One region of the Oceanobacillus sp. HCA-5259 genome, then DNA from elsewhere that is predicted to be linked to it. Evidence: predicted binding sites of a transcription regulator. Region 1 holds the regulator's gene; the other holds the start of a gene.
What was found. The regulator Rex, encoded in region 1, represses fermentation and respiration genes when NADH is low (regulators of the CRP and FNR family bind a similar motif). The targets are predictions, from matches to a motif close to TTGTGAAATATTTCACAA.
Positions count from the first base shown of each region.

Region 2: a site for Rex is predicted at 1,995-2,012, ahead of WKU33_RS06655 (hydroxymethylglutaryl-CoA synthase). Genes of this name have one in related genera too.

Region 1 is NZ_JBBKBV010000041.1:7,789-12,410, reverse strand. Features, by position in the region: gene groES (co-chaperone GroES) at 1-63, opposite strand, end outside; gene WKU33_RS16475 (CPBP family intramembrane glutamic endopeptidase) at 508-1,224, shown strand; gene WKU33_RS16470 (hypothetical protein) at 1,276-2,208, opposite strand; gene WKU33_RS16465 (redox-sensing transcriptional repressor Rex) at 2,422-3,057, opposite strand; gene WKU33_RS16460 (ABC-F family ATP-binding cassette domain-containing protein) at 3,204-4,622, shown strand, end outside.
Region 2 is NZ_JBBKBV010000007.1:122,669-127,290, forward strand. Features, by position in the region: gene WKU33_RS06645 (hypothetical protein) at 1-305, opposite strand, end outside; gene WKU33_RS06650 (HesB/YadR/YfhF family protein) at 465-755, shown strand; gene WKU33_RS06655 (hydroxymethylglutaryl-CoA synthase) at 785-1,957, opposite strand; gene WKU33_RS06660 (NADPH-dependent FMN reductase) at 2,212-2,778, opposite strand; gene WKU33_RS06665 (hypothetical protein) at 2,951-3,388, opposite strand; gene WKU33_RS06670 (hypothetical protein) at 3,381-4,163, opposite strand; gene WKU33_RS06675 (hypothetical protein) at 4,181-4,603, opposite strand.

The DNA of each region.
Region 1 (4,622 bases):
TGCTGTTGTTTCTTCTTGCTCTACAAGTTCGATAACAACACGATCTCCTAATGGTTTAATCATCTAGAACTCCTCCTTGATTCTAAAGTTTTTATATTTTTGTTAGCACTCACTTCGCTCGAGTGCTAACTCCAATTATTATAATAAGTAATAAGTCAAAAAAATGCAAGCGATGTATGTTTAATTTTTGTGATTTTCTATTTTTAACTGGAAAAGGAGCTGGAAATAGATATTAATAAGGATTTGAACATATAATTGGGTAAAGATAAGAATGTAATGGGACAAATGCTCTGACCCCATGTCCCGATTTATGTTAAAATACATTTATGTGAATTTATCACGGATTAACGGTCTGTAATAGCCCCACTTCTAAACATGAGGGAAACCCGATATGTGAAGGTGGGGGATAAACAGTCCGTAAATCCCTGATTCTGTTCAACCAACATTCAGGGGGTAAAGAACGCCCACTGAATGAAGTTTCACTTTATATAGAAGGAGTCGTTGGGTTTGCCGAAAAGATATTGGTATGTGATTGTGACGTATTTGGTTATGCAGTTTTCCGCCCTTCCGGTAGCGTTGTATATGGAATTATATTTCCCCGAAAGTTATTCACAAAATATGATTTATTGGTCGATTTTTAGTTTTACTGCTGGACTGCTCGTTACGTTATGGCTAATGAGGCCAGACATGAAAATGCCAGCACACCGGGATGCTTCCCCCGTTTCTTCCGTTATCCTTTGGTCCATATTTGGGGTGTTTCTAGCCTTCTTTGCTCAAACAATTGCAGCAATGATTGAAATCTTTATTTTCGGCATCCCAGCAGGATCGGAGAACACAATGGGGATTATGGAATATGCCCGGGCAAATATGCTCTTCATTTTGATTCCAGCAATTATTGCGCCAATCCTTGAAGAGATCATTTTTAGAAAGATTATTTTCGGTAGTCTCTATAAGCGCATGAACTTCTTTTTCGCCGCTATACTATCAGCACTCGTCTTTGCTGCTTTTCATGTAGACTTTTCCCATCTTCTTATGTATACAGCAATGGGACTCGTATTTGCTTTCCTTTATGTAAAAACAAAACGGATTATCGTTCCGATTATCGTCCATGCAGGGATGAACTCTTACGTTGTTTATAAGCAGTATAACTTAACACCAGAAGAAATCCAAAAAATGATTGATCAGCTTGAACAGTTGCAGACAATTTTGTTGAGCTGGGTATGAAAAAAAGCGGGATCCTGACGGACTATTCAAACGTCATCTCCCGCTTTTTTATTATATTTCATTTAACATCGTAATGATTTCATCCGTATCTTCAATCGTTTCTTCCATTACCGTATAGCGTACAAGATATAAGTCCTCATCTTTAACGAAAATGCGGCCGATTTCTTCTTGATTTGGTTCTTTTGCATCCCCATCTACACGGAATTGGTACATGACTTCACTTTCCGTTGCATAGAGACGTTCAAAATCAAATTCTCCTGTTGTCATATCTTGTAAGCTTAGCTCCAGCACATCAATGAAATTCGCAAGCCCGCTTCGTTCATTACCATCTTCATAATAATCATAGGTGATGATTGCACTGTAATTCCCTAAGGTTTCCGCAACCGGAATGTATTCAGCGGTTGCTTCCCCTTCCGCTTCATCATAACCGGCAAGCATCCATTCTTCCTCATCAAAAGGAGTAGGAAGACTAGAAATTACTTCCACATAATCTCCAGTCATCTCAACCTCTTCTCTTTCCTCAGGCAGTGGATTGACTTCGAAGATTTCCGACTCATAAATTTTCCATTTACCGTCGTCTGGACGAAGAATATGTTCTCCTCTTGTTTCGTTGTTCTCGAAGTCGCCTGAATCTTTTTCAATCGTACGTTGTGTATAGTGGACGACAGCTTCATCCTCAGATTGTTCTTTCATCTCAAGATCTGCCAACTCGATATCCAATGAATACTCAAAGAACTCAGTGATCGTCTCCTTTGTTGATTCATAAGCAGGAGATTCCCCGTGAATTGTCTCCATATAACCGTCCAAGTCCTTTGCCATCAACGCTTCAACATTATCCTCAAGGACAGCAAAAAATACATCCTCCCCTGCTTCAACCTCTTGCTCTGATTCCGTTTCTTTCTCCTCTGTATTATTCGAGCAAGCTGCTAAAAACAGACAGGAGAGTAAAAGCAATACTCCTGTCCATATTTTACGATTCAACACGTTTTCCCACGCCCCTACTATTTTCTCCCGTTTCACTATCTTTCTTGTTTCTTTATCACGTATTAACGGTCTGTAATACCCCTACCTCTAAACATGAGGGAAGCCCAATATGTAAAGGGGATAAACAGTCCGTAAATACCTGATTCTGTTCAACTAACATTCAGTGGGAGGTAAGGAATTCCCCACTGAATAAAGTTTCACTTTATGTGTGCTCTATTTTGATTGCAATGGATAATGCTTCAAAAAGTAAACAAGTGCCTGTAGTTCAACCGCTAAATCGATATGATGAACGCGCACATCTTCCGGTACTGTAATACGAACAGGTGTGAAGTTCAAGATTCCTTCAATCCCTGCTTTAACTAATTTTTCTGTAATAACATCAGCTTCCGATACAGGTACAGTGAGGATCGCGACAGAGATTCCCTCAATTCTCTCCATCATTTCATCTATCCCGTAAACTGGAACACCCCCGACAATTTGACCGATTTTCTCTTCATCACTATCGAAGGCCATTTTGATTTGGATATTATTATTTTTCGTAAAGTTATAATTTAAAAAGGCGGTACCTAGATTACCGACACCGATTAAAGCAACCTCTGTCGTTTCATGTTGGTCGAGTGTACTGCGGAAAAATCCGAGCAAGTATTCGACATTATAGCCGTAACCTTTCTTTCCTAAAGCGCCGAAGTATGAAAAGTCACGACGGATTGTAGCGGAGTCAACTTTGATTGCTTCTGATAGTTCCTTTGAAGAAACCCGTTTTTTCCCTTGTCGATTCAGATTATTTAAATAGCGATAATATAACGGAAGCCGCTTTGCTGTTGCTTGTGGTATTTTGTTTTGTCTCATATCTGTTCCTCATTTCATTAATAACGATAATAATAGTTATACTTATGTCTATTCTACCAGAAAACGAGCGAAATGTCGTGATTATTTTCACATATAATTTCCTTCTTCTGCTTTTTGCGTTACAATACATATAATGGGGTGAATGTATGATTTTAATGCAAATGAATGGACTTTCGAAATCCTTTGGTTCGGAAACCATTTTATCAAATGTAAAACTTGAAATTAAAGATCTTGATCGAATAGCAATTGTTGGGAGAAACGGGGCTGGGAAATCTACTTTATTAAAAATAATGGCCGGCGAACTTTCTTATGATACCGGGGAACTTATTAAGCCGAAAGAACTTACTATCGGCTACCTTTCACAACATATGGAATTAAAATCCGGCAAGACAATCTGGAATGAGCTTGTCACCGTATTCGACCATTTAAAACAACAAGAAGAGAATTTACGGAAGATAGAAGAGAAATTGCAAGATACTGAGAAGCTTTCAAATGATGAATATCAAAGTTTACTATCAGAGTATGATCGCCTGCAGCACGCTTACGAGACCGGTGGCGGCTATACGTATGAAGCTGAGATTAAGGCAGTATTGAATGGACTCAATTTCCAGGACTATGATTACCATACAATGATTAGTGAACTTAGTGGCGGCCAAAAAACAAGGCTCGCTCTCGGCAAGCTGCTCCTGCAAAAGCCACAACTCCTGCTTCTTGATGAACCGACCAACCATTTAGATATTGAAACATTAGGCTGGCTCGAATCCTATTTAAGCGGGTATCCAGGAGCAGTTGTCATTGTTTCCCATGATCGCTACTTCCTTGATAAAACCGTATCCCTCGTCTATGAAATTTCAAGACATGAGACGAAGAAATATCACGGGACATATAGTAAATTTCTCGAACAAAAAGCAGCCGACTACGAACGGGAACGGAAAGAATTTGAAAAGCAGCAAACAGAAATTAAACGGATGGAAGATTTCGTCCAACGTAATATCGCCCGTGCCTCTACTACGAAACGGGCGCAAAGCAGACGGAAACAGCTTGAACGAATGGAACGGGTGAACAGACCGCTTGGAGACGAGGCTTCTATGTCCTTCTCTTTCGATATAGAAAGAAGAAGTGGAAATGATGTCTTGAAAATAGAAGACCTTTCCCTCCGCTATCCGGATGAAGATGAATATACCTTCAAGCAAGCAAACCTCCGCCTCACCCGCGGCGAACGGGTTGTCCTTATTGGACCGAACGGGGTTGGTAAAACGAGTTTACTTAAGATTCTTATCGGCAAGCTCCAGGCAACGAACGGGTCCTTTGAACTGGGGACAAATGTGAAAATCGGCTACTATGATCAGGAACAGGCGAATCTTTCCTCCAATAAAACAGTCCTGCAGGAATTATGGGATGAATACCCGCTTGTAATGGAAAAAGATATCCGCACGGTACTAGGCAATTTCTTATTTAGTGGAGATGACGTTTTAAAAACGGTCGATCAGTTAAGTGGTGGAGAGAAAGCGAGGCTCGCCCTGGCAAAACTAATGATGCAAAAGGCTAACCTGCTTATACTTGAT
Region 2 (4,622 bases), on a different contig from region 1:
CATAAGAAACCAAACCGGTGTATAATGATGGTCGCATGGAGAATAATGAGAATAAGCGCCGTTGTACCAATCCAACGGTGAAACGGATAAATCCATTTCGAGATAGTTGCAAGCTTAATTTTCTTCTTTCGATCAGGAGTATTCCGGATAGTTGAAAAAAATGCATGCCTTGTCCAATTGAATAAGATCAAAAATAGACCTGCTAGTCCGAGTATGATATGAATGGGGAGATGCGCGTAATTATAATCCAGTGTAAGAAGAACAATGATGAATAGTAGCAGATTTAGGTATAGCCATATACTCATTCGAAACAACCTTCCTGTCAATTTCTATCTCATATCCTACCATCTTAACGCGCTTTCTGGCTAAATTCGTTATCTTTTCTTAAGAAATGGGAATATGATAGACTAAAGACAGGTCATACCTTTGAGAGGAGGATACAGAGATATCTCTGTACATACATCATGAAAATACAAGTATCAGATAAGGCACATCAGTGGTATATTGAGGAAATGGGCTTAGAAAAAGGGGACAGTGTCCGATTTTTTGGGAAGGTCTATGGAAAAACTGAAATCCACGATAATTTCTCCGTTGCAATTAATATTGACCGTCCGAATGATCCGTTAGTTACAGAAACAGTGGATGGTATTACGTATTTTATAGAAAAAAGCGACGACTGGTTTTTCAGCGGATATAACTTCCACGTTGAATATAATGAAGAACTCGATGAAGTGACCTACCATTTTGTAGAGTGAAAAAACTGAGACACGGAGTCTCAGTTTTTTTATTTAATACGGTTTACATAGATTCGTTTGTGATCTTCTATACCGGATAAATATACTGGAGCGGGATCATTTGCACGGTCAAACTCGGTTGACGATCCGTCTGCTGAAAGAGTTTCTTCAAATATCTCCTCATACTCTTCTATGCTTACTTCCTTACGTGCATGAAAGAGTTCTTCATGTTGATGAACATATAGGTGGTCTTGATAGTTTGGTTGCAAAATTCCAGTGAAGAACTCGCCGACAGCGCCGGAACCGTAACTATATAATCCAATTCGCTCGCCACCTTCCAAACTGTCATTCTTCTCTAAGAGTGAAAGTAAACTCAAGTACAAGGAACCTGTGTAAATATTACCGACTTTCCGGTTATATTGAATACTTGTCTCATAATTTGCTTTCAAACGTTCACTACCTGATTCGGTTGCTTCATCAAGAATCGTACGTAATGCCTTCAAGCCCATCTTCGTATAGGGTACGTGAAAACAGAGAGCTGAAAAGTCTTCTAAGCTACGTCCAGTTTGCTCTTTATACTTTTCCCACACGGTGTTGAAAAAGTGAATATATTGTTCGTTGGAGAATTTACCGTCGACATAAGCTATATCTGAGTAAAGTGGGCGCCAGAAATCCATAATGTCATTCGTGAAATATGTACTTTCATTTTCTAAAGCAAGCAACTTCGGATCCTTGCTAATAACCATTGCGACCGCCCCTGCTCCTTGTGTTGATTCACCAGGAGTAGCTAAACCGTATCTTGCAATATCTGCACCAATAACCAACACTTTACTTTCCGGGTTTAAAGCAATATGACCTTTAGCCATTTGAATTCCTGCGGTTGCACTGTAGCAAGCTTGCTTTAATTCAACAGCGCGCGCATAAGGATTCAAGCCTAATAAGTGATGGAGATAGACTGCTGCTGATTTGGAATGATCAATTCCTGATTCCGTGCCGAACAGGACAAGGTCAATTTTCTCCCTATCTTCCTCATCGATAACCTGTAAAGCAGCATTGGCAGCGAGTGTTACCGCATCTTGTGTAACTGGGGCAAGCGCCATTTCATCCTGGCCAATTCCAATTGTAAACTTATCCGGGTCAATCCCTCTTGCTTCAGCAAGCTTAATCATATCCACATAATAATGTGGCGCATAAAAACCAATCTTATCAATTCCGATATTCACTGCAATTCCTCTTTTCCGTATATATTCCACATCTATAAAGTGATGTTTTTCACATTTTATTTTTCGGCAATATTTAAATTTTAATATAAATTACTAGGATAAAGCAAACGAAATAGCGAATTAAAAACAAAGGCACAGAGCAGACATGACTAGCCCTGGAAATCTAAGTAAGCCTCAGCATTTTTACTTTAAAGTTTCCGATGCACGAAAAGAAATCGGCTAAAGTGCGATTGTTTCTCTTTAGCCGATTTCACTTAAAATCCGTATTCTGCTTCTTTCGCTTCCCGGATATCTTTCAGCGCATCTGTTAATGAAACCGTATCCTCGATCAGACGTTCAATTCGGAAATGGATATCATCATTAATGATTTCTTTCCGGTAGAAATCTTTTTCTCCAATAAATACATAGGACTGGGTGAGTTGCCCTTTCATATATGATATAATCGGCTTGATTTGAGTTTCCGGGATTAAATAATGCTTCGACGAGCCTGCTGTAACGATAATGCTAACAACTTTATCCTGCAATGCCTGCTCTGGAAGCAGGTCAAATATATTCTTCAATGTGGCTGGAATCGAAGCTTGGAAAATCGGAGTTCCCACAACGATCGCTTCAGCCTCCATCAAGGTCCTTGTTACAAAGCCAGCATCCCCTGTATACTCCAAATAATTTCTCCCATCGCTAAACGGGATATCATAATCAGCCAAATCAAGCATCGTGACCTCGATGTTCGGATATTTTTCTCTGAATACCGACTCCACATGCTGGAGGGCTGTTCTCGTCTTTGAGCCGACGATTGACCCTTGCAGTAATGCCACTTTCATTAATGTCCACTCCTTAAATGCTTCATACATATTTACAAATTACGAATTGAATACATAAGTTAGTTACCTTTAATAAGTATTTTAAATAATATCGTTATGTAATACAATTGAAACGAACTGGGAATAGGAATCTTTCGTGGAACGCAAAAGAAGTGGAGCGTATGAAAACATTTCACTCCACTTCTTCAATTTCAAGCATAATATTTTCCATTTCGTTGACTGCTTCTTGAAAAATACGCTCCAATTCTTTTTCTACAGTTGCTTGCTTCTCTGGGTCCACCTCTGTAACTCCAATTCGTTCAGCGATATGCTTATCCATATACTCCCTTAGGGCTGCCAACTGTTTTTGCTTCTCGGCTTCAATAAATGTCTCCCACTCTTTTTCTACTTCCTTGATTTCTTCAGCGAGAACTTCTTTCAGACGTTCTGTCTGGATTGCTTGCTCTTCCTTAATTGCGCTATCTATTTCTGCAATCGACTGTTCCGTTTTGTCATCGAGCCAGCTCGTCAGAATTCCTGAGAGGGAGGAATCTGCAACAGTAGCAGTAAGTCCTCCGCCAAACAGGAGCATGATAAATAATGCGAGTGGGATCACTTGCTTCTTATTCATTAATACTCGATACAACGTCATCAAGTGCGGTTTTTGCTTCTTCTCCGAGTTGCTGGGCTGTTACAGTAATAAGCTCTTGTTGATTTGTAACGAGCGTTGTGACTACTTCGGTAACACTTTCACGAAGATCACGAATTGCCCAATCCACTTGATTGATTAGATTTCTAGTCGTAATTTCTTGGTTCTTAGACACTTCTGCTGCAAGAGTTTCCTGGGCCTGACGAATCGCTTCTTCCAGCTCTGCAACTGCTGCGTCCTTAGCCTGATGGATATCCGCTGCTAATTGTTTAATCGCAGCATTCCCACTATCTGCTGTGAATGCAATGAGATCATCTGTTGCAAAGTTTAGCGCATCATTCGCATTGCCTTGGATTTCTAAATATCCATCAAGGAACACATTATAAAACTCCAAGCCAATTCCAGCAAGAATCTCCTGTTTTTCTGCATCAATTTCTCCGATATGTTCAAGTTTCGCTCGGATAATTTCTTCCAATGTCTCTCCAGTTGCAAGCTCTCTGCTTAAATCAATATCAATGCCAGCCTGTGCTTTCAGTTGGTCATATTCAGCTTGCAGCCCCGGTAATCTGCTTTCCATATATGCTTCAGTATCAGCTTCCACTTCCGCAACAGACTGATTAAACAACCCATTGTACCAAGCACGAAGCTGCTCTCCCGCATGTGATGAAGCAAATACCGCTCCAGCACTCCAGACGACAACAACAGCAAGTCCAATCGAAATGATCTTCCCTTTGAATGATTTTAAAAATGATTTCACCTAATAACTCCCCCTTTTTATTTTTTTGATAATAATTCATCTAAAAATATTGCAATCTCTTCTTCCACTTCTACATGCATCTGCTCATTTCTCTCTGTTTCATAAGTAGCGTACACTTCTAATACCGATTGCTTTTCCAATAAATTATTTAATTGCGCTTCCAATCCCTTCCCGTAATTCCTTACTTCCGTGATAATCTGTGATTTTTCGCCATCCAACAACACCTCCAATTCCGCAACTTGCTCTTCTCTTTGCCCGTCCCATTCCTCTATTGGTTTAATAGATTGCTTATGGAAGTACGTCCGAATGGTCTGAACTATTTCTTGGGCCGAATCTTTATGTAATTTCCAAGGAGTGTAGTCACTTGCTGCTATAATAGATATATTAAAAGCAAAAAGAAATAGTAAACCCATGAGTCCAGTCCGAATCGTTTTCCTCATACCCCTCCCCCTCTATTTG